2 linked regions of the Aliamphritea hakodatensis genome follow. The main gene of each other region encodes a partner of the protein of the gene in region 2 in a complex. Links are inferred from orthologs where the notes say so. Each region holds a gene or a part of one and is shown on either strand. Other genes may lie near its edges.

Evidence for each region.
Region 1: the proteins of PCI15_RS22160 (region 2) and hfq are in contact, whole or in part, in a crystal structure (PDB 3VU3), measured with the Escherichia coli proteins. The link is inferred for Aliamphritea hakodatensis from one-to-one orthologs.

Annotation. Positions count from the first base shown.
Region 1 is NZ_AP025281.1:1,144,262-1,150,042, reverse strand. The notes cover bases 2,927-5,781. They hold hfq (RNA chaperone Hfq), read right to left. Parts: upstream 4,545-5,781; coding sequence 4,308-4,544; downstream 2,927-4,307. Other genes in these bases: mutL (DNA mismatch repair endonuclease MutL), read right to left, coding at 5,651-5,781; miaA (tRNA (adenosine(37)-N6)-dimethylallyltransferase MiaA), read right to left, coding at 4,666-5,571; hflX (ribosome rescue GTPase HflX), read right to left, coding at 2,983-4,299. Outside these bases: PCI15_RS05220 (ATP phosphoribosyltransferase regulatory subunit), read right to left, coding at 1-436; PCI15_RS05215 (DUF2065 domain-containing protein), read right to left, coding at 458-655; protease modulator HflC, read right to left, coding at 773-1,648; FtsH protease activity modulator HflK, read right to left, coding at 1,648-2,835. UniProt on the Escherichia coli protein: RNA chaperone that binds small regulatory RNA (sRNAs) and mRNAs to facilitate mRNA translational regulation in response to envelope stress, environmental stress and changes in metabolite concentrations.
Region 2 is NZ_AP025281.1:4,877,392-4,883,646, forward strand. Bases 1,863-4,681 are described here. They hold PCI15_RS22160 (catalase), read right to left. Parts: upstream 4,086-4,681; coding sequence 2,640-4,085; downstream 1,863-2,639. Other genes in these bases: PCI15_RS22150 (SAM-dependent methyltransferase), read left to right, coding at 1,863-2,125; PCI15_RS22155 (YbaN family protein), read right to left, coding at 2,159-2,569; PCI15_RS22165 (nuclear transport factor 2 family protein), read right to left, coding at 4,279-4,681. Also shown: PCI15_RS22140 (NAD(P)/FAD-dependent oxidoreductase), read left to right, coding at 1-104; PCI15_RS22145 (DUF1365 domain-containing protein), read left to right, coding at 97-900; more of PCI15_RS22150, read left to right, coding at 884-1,862; more of PCI15_RS22165, read right to left, coding at 4,682-4,710; PCI15_RS22170 (SDR family NAD(P)-dependent oxidoreductase), read right to left, coding at 4,707-5,492; PCI15_RS22175 (DUF3833 domain-containing protein), read right to left, coding at 5,489-6,097; PCI15_RS22180 (chalcone isomerase family protein), read right to left, coding at 6,110-6,255.

The sequences.
Region 1 (5,781 bases), 3.7 Mb from region 2 along the record:
GGGAAATAATTTCGACATCACTGGCCAGGCCCGAGTGGCCGAATAACTCAGCACCTACCTGTAAGGGATTACGAGACGCCAGCGGATTTGCTGGCAAGGTATGCAGAACAGTACTGCAATAACACAAACGATTAGGACTATCGTTTTTCAGACGGTGGGCATCAATCCGCGCCACCTGCTGGGTAATATCAGCACGGATGCCCAGCATCCGGCCTGTCAGTTGATCCGTTACTTTAAATGTATTCAGATCAAGATCCCGACCAACACCACTTAACAAAGAGTCCAGGTGTTCGATCATTGGTGTCATGACTAATTCATAACCCCAGGTATTATACATATCTAGCACTTGCCGGCGGGCCGCTTCAACCTGACGCGCCTGTGGTGGCAAGACTTCTTTGACACCGTCTGGTAATAACCAGCGATCTGCCAAGGCCATGCAACTCTCCTAATCGATCGATCAGTTAATCATATACAGTATGCACAGCCCAGCCAGCATACTGATTAAACCGGTTATCCGCAGCGCCTTATCACTGATATTTGCTAACTGCTGAACTAACCTGCGCCAGCGTCCGGGATACAGAAAAGGCACAATTCCCTCGATTATCAGCATCAGACTGAAACCGATTAACAGGGGTTGCCAAAGCTCCGACCACATAACGCCTCGCACAAAACCGCATAAAAAAACCGGGCTTAAACCCGGTTACAGAATTCTACCACGGAACAGGGCAAATAGTGCAGCCTATTCCGGGTAAAAATTAATCAAAAGTAGCAATTAACGCTCCAGACCCGGCGCATTCAGGTAACGGAAGAATTCACTGTCCGGTTCCAGAATCATGATATCGCCTTGCTGGTTAAATGCTTCTTTATAGGCATTCAGACTGCGGTAGAAAGAATAGAACTCCGGATCACGGCTATATGCCTTGGCATAGATACCCGCAGATTCCGCATCACCTTCACCACGCAACTCCTGTGCATCACGGTACGCACCGGCTTCGATAACCGTTTTCTGACGGTCAGCATCAGCCCGGATACCTTCCGCAAGCTCCTGACCACGGGAACGCAGCTCACGGGCTTCACGCTCCCGCTCAGTACGCATACGGTCATATACAGAGTTGGATACTTCCTGCGGCAGATCGATCTTCTTAACCCGGATATCAATCAGCTCAATACCCAGCTCGTCACGGGTCGACTGGCTCAGTGACTCAGTCAGCTCAATCATTAACTGATCACGCTCACCGGATACCACTTCAGTCAGCGTACGCTCACCGAACTGCGCACGCAGACCTGCATCCACACTCGGGAACAGACGCTCCGCTGCACGGAACTGGTCACCGGAAGTCGCGGTGTAGTAAGTTTGCGGATCAATAACACGCCATTTAATGAAGGAGTCAACCACCAGACGCTTCTTCTCAACCGTCAGATAAGACTGCGGCTGCGCATCCAGGGTCAGTACCCGGCCATCAAACTTACGCACTTTATTGATAACAGGAATCTTAATATGCAGACCAGGCTGCAGGTTAGGATTCACGATTTCACCGAAGCGCAGCAAAACTGCACGGTCAGTTTCCTTAATAATAAACAGCGAATTAGATGCCAGCACGACCAACAATAGCGCGATGACGACGCCTGCCATAGATTTACCAGACATTACCGGGCCTCCCGACGGTTGGTTTGCTGACGCTGACGCAACTGCTCAATCACCTGATCAGTGATATCACGGATATTATCGTTACTCAGACGGGTGTTTCCTGAACGGTTAAACTCAACAGGTACCTGACGACGCTCGGATAACTTATCCAGCGGCAGATACATCATGTTATTACCGCCCTCAACATCAACCAGTACCTTAGAGTTGTTCGCCATAACAGACTCCATTGCATCCAGATACAGACGCTCACGGGTTACATCCGGTGCTTTCAGGTACTCACCCAGCAGAGACTCAAAACGCTGCGCATCACCCTGTGCCCGAGCAACCACCTGTTCGCGGTATGCACTTGCCTCTTCCTTCATACGCTGGGCGATACCACGCGCTTCAGGAATAATACCGTTACGGTAAGACTCAGCTTCGTTAATGACCCGTTGCTCATCCTCACGCGCTTTGATTACGTCATCAAATGCATCCTGAACCTGAGACGGTGCCTTAACTTCTTTAATGTTCACCTGAGTGATACGTAAACCGGTCTGATAATCTTCCATAGACTGCTGCAGACGACCCTTCACATCCGTACCAAGTACCTCACGGCCCTCAGTCAGAATGGAATCCATTTCTGAACCACCTACAATGTGACGCAATGCAGACTCAGAAGCATTCGCCAGACTGGCTTCCGGATCGCGGACTTTCAGCAGGTAATTCTTAGGATCAGAGATGACGTACTGAACGGTAATAGATACGTCAACAATGTTCTCATCTTCTGTCAGCATCAGGGAACGGTGATCATAAGCATTTACCCGGGTCACATTGACCTGAGTAACCTGATCAATCAAAGGCGGGTTCCACTGCAGACCCGGCATAACCGTTTCGCTGAATTTACCCAGACGCAGTACGACACCCCGCTCCTGCTGATCGACAGTGTAGAAGCCCAGAGCTGCCCAGCCAACCAGCAGAATGACGATAAGGATGCCAAACAGACCGCCTGACGGCGCAGCTGATTTGCCACCGGAACCGCCGGTCTTGTTCGGTTTACCGAAAATGCCGTTAAGTTTTTCCTGTAGCTTTTGCAGCGCTTCATCCAGATCAGGAGGTCCCTGATCATTATTGCCGCCACCGTTACGCTTGCCACCAGAGTTCCAGGGATCCTGATTATTCCCGTTACCACCAGGCTCATTCCAAGCCATACTGTTCTCCGTTCTAGAACCGTTAATGCTTTGTCTTTACCGAATCGACAGGTAAAGCACCAAAAACTACCAAAATTGTATGTAGCTTAATCATAGTATGCAACGTCCGATGTACGCAGCTTACTTTTAAAATTCAGATATTTGTCGTCACTGAAGCCACTCAGGCTTGTTGACATCAACCCCCAGATAACGTTCCGCCGGAATACTTACCCTGCTGAGAATCTGCATAAAGTCTTTACGCTGCAAGCGTACTTCCAGATGACTTTCACCGGCATCATCATAGGTTTCATTCAGGACTGCCCCCTGACCATACAGCAGGGCACGGAAAGCACCTTCAGAAGGTGCCACCTGAATGGAATCATGGAACACATCATCCGCCAGACGCTCAGAAATAGCCTGAAACAGCAAGTCAGTACCCTGTCCGGTTGCCGCAGACACCCAGACCCGTACCGGTACACCTTCATCATTACGGTCAATACGCGGTTCAATACCCGTCATACGGTCAATCTTGTTATAGACCTCAAGACAGGGCACTTCATCCGCATTAATTTCCGCCAGTACCGCATTCACTTCGTCAATATGCTCCTGACGATCCTCATCAAAGGCATCAATCACATGCAGCAGCAAAGTGGCCTCGGTGGTTTCCTGCAACGTCGCACGAAACGCCTCAACCAGTTTATGGGGTAAATGACGGATAAAGCCTACCGTATCAGCAAGGATTGCCTGCCCGACATCCGCAACTTCAATGCGGCGGAGGGTCGGATCAAGCGTCGCGAACAACTGATCAGCGGCGTACACCTCAGCCTCAGTCAGCTGATTGAACAGCGTCGACTTTCCGGCATTGGTATAACCCACCAGCGATAAGCCCGGCACTTCAGCGCGGCTACGGGCACGACGCCCCTGATCACGCTGCTTACGGACTTTTTCCAGTCGTTTGAGAATACTTTTGATGCGGGCACGCAGTAACCGGCGGTCGGTTTCCAGCTGGGTTTCACCCGGGCCGCGTAAACCAATACCACCTTTCTGACGCTCAAGGTGTGTCCAGCCACGTACCAGACGTGTCGACATATGCTCTAACTGTGCCAGCTCCACCTGAAGTTTACCTTCATGGGTACGGGCACGCTGAGCAAAAATATCCAGAATCAGACCGGTACGGTCCAGCACCCGGCACTGCAACTCTCTTTCGAGGTTACGTTCCTGGCCGGGGCTTAGCGAATGATTGAAAATAACCAGCTCGGCATCATACTGATGCACCATGGCCTTCAACTCTTCGACCTTACCGCTACCGATAAATAACTTAGGGCTGGGCTGATGGCGACTACCGGTAAGAATATCTACAGGATCGGCGCCAGCAGAAAGCGCGAGTTCTTCTAACTCTTTCGGGCTTTCCCGGTCCGCCTCATCAGCCATATCTATGTGGACAAGAATGGCGCATTCGCCAGACTCGGGACGCTCAAAAAACAAATAGAACCTCAGTCAGCCGATTCATCACCCTGTGGTAACTTAACCGGACGGGCCGGGACCACAGTTGAGATTGCATGTTTATAGACCATCTGGCTGACAGTATTTTTAAGCAGGATAACAAACTGGTCGAATGACTCAATCTGCCCCTGTAGCTTGATACCATTTACCAAGAAAATAGAAACGGGTACGCGTTCTTTACGCAGTACGTTCAGATAAGGGTCTTGTAAAGATTGCCCTTTTGACATTGGAAGCTCCTTCCTGTGAATCGATAATAAAAAGGTATGCGCAACTCAAATCCTGTTAAAAATCCTGCGCATGTGACCGCCTCAAAAAAGCCGGACGGTCCGAAAAATTCAAGCTACAGCATTATATAATGCCACCCTCTAACAATTTCAAGGCATTATTTGTTAAATTTGGATCATTTGAGGCTAAAGTTTTCAAATCGGGCCAGCTGCGCAACCAGGTTATCTGCCGTTTTGCCAACTGACGGGTCGCCACAACGCCTTTATGGATCATAGTTTCACGGTCCCACTGGCCCTGAAAATATTCCCACATCTGCCGGTAACCGACACAGCGGACTGAAGGCATTGATGCATCCAGATCACCACGGTCCCACAATGCTCTGACCTCCGCTTCAAAGCCCTGTTCCAGCATCAGATGAAAACGCTGTTCGATCCGCTGATGCAATACCGAACGCTCGGTGGGCATCACACACAGCGACTGCATGTTATAAGGCGCACGAGAAGCCTCCTGGGCCTGCCAGTGCTCAGTCATGGACTTACCGGTCAGCTCATACACCTCCAGCGCCCGCTGCAACCGCTGCGGATCATTCGGATGAATCCGTTGGGCCGACTCAGGATCAACCTCCGCCAGCCGCTTATGCAAACATTCCCAGCCGTTACTGTTTGCCTCCTCCAGCAAACGCTGGCGCACCACAGGATCAGCTTCCGGCATATCGGCCAGACCTTTCATCAGCGCCTGGTAATACAGCATGGTTCCGCCCACCAGCAGAGGAATTTTTCCTTTGGCAGTAATATCCGCCATATGCTGCAAGGCATCACGGCGAAAATCGGCCGCAGAATACGCTTCGGACGGGTCGAGGATATCCACCAGCCGGTGGGGATACCGGGCGAGTAACTCAGCTTCCGGCGTGGCGGTACCAATGTCCATCTGACGATAGATCATGGCCGAGTCCACACTGATGATTTCACAGTCCAGCAAGTCACAGAGAGCCATCGCCAGGTCAGTTTTGCCTGCCGCAGTCGGGCCCATCAGAAAAATTGCCGGTGGTAAAGACGTTGTCACGTCGTACTCCAAATTAAAAACAGTTTATTGCGAACAGCACCAAGGCTCACTGACCACGCATGAACAGGCCATCGAGCTCCTGCATAGACATCTGGGTCCAGGTCGGCCGGCCATGGTTACACTGGCCACTGCGTTCAGTTTGCTCCATATCCCGCAGCAACGCATTCATTTCCGGCA
Region 2 (6,255 bases):
AGCTGGGGGGGATACATCGTCCCTGGATTGTACCCGACGCTAACGGACGAATTTACACCTCATCGACCGGATACACCGCTGCCGGGGTACGCCGGCATGGCTGAAACAAAGCCCCTGCAATCAGGGATCTATACCGGCAAGGTCATGCATCAGCGCGTGCTGCCAAAACAGCACGGTTTCAGCTACCGGACATTTTCCCTGTGTATTGATCTTGATGAGCTGCCCCGTTTACAACAACTCAGGCTATTTTCGGTGAACCGCTTTAACCTGCTGTCATTTTTTGAAAAAGACCATGGCAGCGGCAACGGTGAATTAGCAGCCGGCGTCCGCAAACTGCTCAGCCGGCGCGGCTATGCACATGCCTGTACCCGAATCAGCCTGCTGTGTTATCCACGCATTCTTGGCTATGTATTTAACCCACTGAGTGTCTATTTCTGTTATGACGCCGATAACCGGCTACAGGTTATCCTCTATGAAGTGACCAATACCTTCAGGCAACGTCACACTTACCTGATTCCCGCCGACAGTACTGAAAAATTACAGCACAGCTGCAACAAACAAATGTACGTCAGTCCGTTTATGCCGCTGGATACCCGTTACAGTTTTACCATCCGGCCGCCGGGTAGCGCCGTCAGCGTTGGTATTCGCCAACACGACCTGCAGCAACAGCTGCTCTTCAAAGCGACATTTGCAGGTCAGCAGGAAACCTTCAGCGACGCCGCCCTGTTAAAACGCTTTCTCAGCCACCCACTGATGACCCTTAAAGTCATGGTTGGCATTCACTGGGAAGCACTCCGGCTGTGGCGTAAAAAGCTCAGCCTGCAGCCCAGAGAAAAAGGCCCCCGGAACAGTATCAGCTGGTACGACCAGAACGGAGACTTCCATGATGAAAGCCTGTGAATACAAACACCCGGTGAAAACCCCAGACTGGCAGGAAAAACTCTTCCTGCGCTACCTGCGGGGATTTAAAAACCGCCTGCAGGGCAGGTTGGAACTGCAACTGCCCTCCGGGTTTATATATCAGGCGGGACAGCAGCAAACACCCGCAGCCACACTGCGACTGAACAACTGGTCGGCGCTGAAAAGCCTCTTTTTCGGCAATGTCAGCGGCTGGGCACAGGCGTATGTAAAAGGGCACTGGAACAGCGATGATCTCACCGCCCTGACCCGCTGGGCACTAGCTAATGAAACACTTCTGAGCAGCATGACCCGGGGCAGCCGGATCAGCACCCTGCTGGACAATCTGTATCATCTGCGGCGGGACAACAGCCGCTCCGGCAGCCGGGAAAATATTGCCGCCCACTATGACCTGGGAAACGATTTTTATGCCCCCTGGCTGGACAAAACCATGAGTTACTCAGCGGCAATGTTCCAACATCCTGATGAGGATCTGGAACAGGCACAGCATAATAAATACGGGCGTATTCTGGACTTACTCGATGCCGGCAAGGATCAGCATGTCCTTGAAATCGGCTGCGGCTGGGGCGGTTTTGCCGAACAGGCCAGCTGCGAACATCAGCTCAGAATTCACGGTATTACCCTGTCAAAAGAACAACTAAGCTGGGCCCGAAACCGCATCGCAAACGCCGGCAAACAGGATGATGTACACCTGAGCCTGACCGACTACCGTGACCTCCACGAACAGTACGATGGCATCGTCTCCATTGAGATGTTTGAAGCCGTGGGTGAAAAACACTGGGATGAATATTTCCGGGTATTACGCCGCAGCCTTAAACCAGGCGGCAAGGCGGTTTTACAGGTGATTACCATTGATGATCAGCGCTTTCACAGCTACCGCAAACAGGCAGACTTTATCCAACGCTACATCTTTCCGGGGGGCATGCTGCCCAGCCGGGAAGCACTGCACAGCACCTTTGCCAAACACGGTTTTACCCTGCACCACGAAGAGTTTTTCGGCATGGATTACGCCCGGACACTGAACCTCTGGCGCAACAGTTTCGAACAACAATGGCCAGCCATCATCCGGCACGGTTTTGATGATGAATTCCGCCGCCTGTGGCGTTATTACCTGACTTACTGTGAAGGAGGCTTCCTGTCCCGCAGCATTGATGTAGGCCTGTTTGTTATCACCCCTGAGGATACCGGAACAGCAGCATCACGCTGATACCCTGTCAGCGGTTCCTCTCATCGATTCCTATCAGCCATTCCTGTCAACGCTTAGCTGACTGCTGGCCCTCAGGTTACGGGACATGACCGGGCACACGTTAACGGACATCACCGCCAGAATACTCAGACCAATCGTCAGCACAACCATCCACCTCAGAATCACACTGTCCATTGTCAGAAAAGCAACACTGCCGGCAACCAGCATAGAAGCAGTCGCCACGTATCTCGCCTTCTGCGGGATACAGCGCCGGCTTTCCCATTGCCGGATAATCGCACCGAATACTTTACTGTTAGCCAGTCTGGCGTGTAGCCGGGGCGATGATTTTGCAAAACACCAGGCGGCGATCAGAACAAACACCGTGGTGGGCATCAGCGGCACAAATATCCCCAGAATTCCCAACCCTAACGCCAACAATCCTGCTGCGGTATAAAGCACATTCATAAGATATCTCCCTCGATTTCCGGGCAATGATCCAGAGCATGAATGCCCTGAATCATCACGTTATCTGCCATCATTCAACGCAGACGCACAGACCAAGTGCTTCCGCGACACCCGCCCCATAGGCCGGATCCGCTTTCTGACAATTGGCCACATGACGGCGCTGTACCTCCGGTGAAGTTCCTGCCATCGCCCGGGCGGTATTTTCACACAACACCTGCTGCTGCGCCGGGCTCATCAGCCGGAACAACGCACCGGGCTGAGAGAAATAATCATCATCGGTACGGTGATCCCAGCGAGACGCATCCCCGGTAACCGGCAACGGCGGTTCTGCATACGCAGGCTGTTCCTGCCATTCCTGCAGGCTGTTAGGTTCATAAGCAATGGTACTGCCATAGTTACCGTCCACCCGCATAGCGCCGTCGCGGTGGTAGCTATTGACCGGGCACCGGGGAGCATTCACCGGAATCTGATGATGATTCACTCCCAGCCGGTAACGCTGGGCATCACCGTAGGCAAACAACCGCCCCTGCAACATTTTGTCCGGCGAAAAACCGATACCGGGTACCACGCTGGCAGGATTAAAGGCCGACTGCTCAACCTCAGCAAAAAAGTTTTCCGGATTAGCATTCAGTTCCATCCGGCCCACTTCAATCAGCGGATACTCCCCTTTAGGCCAGATCTTCGTCAGATCGAACGGGTTAAAGGGGCTGCGTTCAGCCTGCGCTTCAGTCATCACCTGGATATACATGATCCAGGCGGGATAATCGCCACTCTCAATGGTTTCATAAAGATCACGCTGATGGCTTTCCCGGTCCTGTCCGATCACCTGAGCGGCTTCTTCATCCGTCAGATTTTTAATCCCCTGACAGGTTTTGAAATGGAATTTTACCCAGTGACGCTGATTGTCGGCGTTCACCATACTGAAAGCATGGCTGCCAAACCCGTGCATATGCCGAAAGGAGGCGGGTATACCACGGTCACTCATTATGATCGTTACCTGATGCAGCGCTTCCGGCAGTAACGTCCAGAAATCCCAGTTACTCTGAGGGCTGCGCATGCCGGTACGCGGATCCCGTTTCACCGCATGGTTCAGATCCGGAAACTTCAGCGGGTCGCGCATAAAGAAGACCGGGGTATTATTCCCCACCAGATCCCAGTTGCCTTCTTCGGTATAAAACTTCAGCGCAAAGCCGCGAATATCCCGTTCTGCATCTGCCGCACCCCGTTCACCGGCGACGGTGGTAAACCGGGCAAACATTTCGGTCTGTTTGCCTACCTCTGAGAACATACTGGCACGGGTATAGCGGCTAATATCATGGGTCACAGTAAAGGTGCCATACGCCCCTGAACCTTTGGCGTGCATGCGGCGTTCCGGTATAACTTCACGGTCGAAATGGGCCATTTTTTCCAGAAACCACACATCCTGCAGTAACTGAGGGCCCCGCGGGCCTGCGGTAATAACATTCTGATTATCGGTGACCGGACATCCGGTGGCAGTGGTCAGCTTTTTAGTCATGATCCTCTCCTTAAAACTATCCCTGTTGGCAGAATCAGCTTAGGAGAACAGCAACCGATATATAAAATTAATTATAGATATTATGTTAATAGCGAAAGAGGCGTGAATCTGTAACTCTCTGACCGGTAGGATATTTTTAGCTCACAGGATATCAACCCTGCCTCTGAGTCAGGATAAGCGAAGCGCATTTAATCTAAAGGCTGTCAGACTCAGGCAGGGCCAGCTTACGGCGAATCCGGCGAATAACACGCCCCAGCAGGGGCAACCGCTCCAGCAGCACACTGGCATCCCAGTAATCCGCATGCAGCGTCACCCGGCCTTCTGAATCCAGAACTACCCGGCTGATGCCCTCAATCCTTAGCAGACCTGTCAGCTTACTGTCACCACGGAATGTCCAGTAGATGAAGCCACCCTGCTCTGTTTCCGCCAACTGATGCACTTCAAAACTGACATCTTCCAACCGGCCGTACATATCCTCGAATATCCGCAGAAAAACAGCCCTGCCGGTAACCCGGTTAAACGGGTCACAGAACACAGCGTTTTCACTGAGCAAACCTGCAAGCGCATTGACGGTATCAGGGGTAAGTTCACTGAGCGCCTTTGCATAACGGGCTAAAGGGGTCATTCAGGGGGGCTCCCGGTTATTTTAGCGATCGCTTTAAAATACCAGCTATAGGGTAATACACGCAGCAATTTCAGCCAGATCACAAACCGGCCGGGGAAACTGATCTCAAAACGGTTGCCCGTCAGCCCTCCGATAATTGCCCGGGCCGCCTCTTCCGGCTCCATCAGTGCCGGCATAGCGAAATCGTTTTTATCGGTCAGCGGGGTCCGGACAAAGCCCGGATTAATCACCTGTATTCTGACCCCGCTGTCCGCCAGATCCAGATACAGAGATTCACAAAGATTAATCAGCGCTGCCTTACCGGCACCATAGGCCGCAGCGGTCGGCAGGCCCCGGTAACCGGCGACCGATGCCATTACGGCAATGTGCCCCCGGTGCCGGGGCAAGTAATGCGCCAGCAGAGGTTCGATACAGTTCAGAGTCCCGTACAGATTCACATTCAACAGCGCCTGGCAGCGCTGAGCTTTAAATGCCTCAACCGGAAACGGATCATGGGTACCGGCATTCAGTACAGCCAAATCGGGTAAAGTACCGGCATACTGCCAGCGCTGGAAACAACTGCGGATCTGATCCGGCTGACAAATATCCAGCGGCTCAATCAATAATTTCCCCGGTGCATCCGCCAGAGACTGTTGCAGGGCTTCCAGTTCAGTTGCCGAACGGGCCGAGGCCAGCACATCCACACCGGCCCGGCACATTTGTATAGCCAGCGCCGCACCAATTCCCCGGCCAGCACCGGTTACCCATACCCGTTCCCAGGGCAGTGTCTGAAAGGTATTCACAGGGCCTCCGCTGTCAGTTGGCAGGATGCATCCGCCGGTTGCTGTGGCTGATCGCTGATCCGGCGGATATGCAGTGTAATTTGCCCAACCCCGAGCCCCAACTTACTCATCCGGGTGCGGTTGATCAGGTTGTTTTCATCCACCAGATACAGCCAGTCATCCAGTGCCAGCTGCCACTCGCTGCCGCCCACCGGCACCCGCAACACGTAACGCCAGTGCAGCGTATTCCCTGCGACCCGACCACGGGCTTCACCGACCACATCGGCAGCCGTGCCGGTAAAGACATCATCTTCTTTTCTCAGCTGCCAGCACCGGTTCTGTACTTCACCGTCGGCAAAATAAAAGCGCTCATCCAGCACCCCCTGATCGCCCTGCCAGTAACCATTAATATCCGCACTGAACCGGCGGATAACTTTGCCACGGTAATCCTCCACCACACCGGTCGCTTTCAGCTGGCCGCTGAAAAACCGGGCCATTTCCAGCCGGGGGGTATTATCTTTATAGCTATCCAGTGACACAGCACAGCCCTGTAACAGCACCACAATCCCCAGTAACACCAGCAGACACAGCGATAAGGTACGGTAACTTCTCATGGCAGTATTCATCACTCAGTCTCCTCAGGGGGCCGGCTCACCCCGTAACTGTTTTGCCATACGCGAATAACGGCCATCATCCGCCAGCCAGATATTGATAAATGCCCGGGCAAACCCCGGATGCTCAACATTCCCCAGCAACCGGCCGTTAAAATAAAAATCGCCACTGT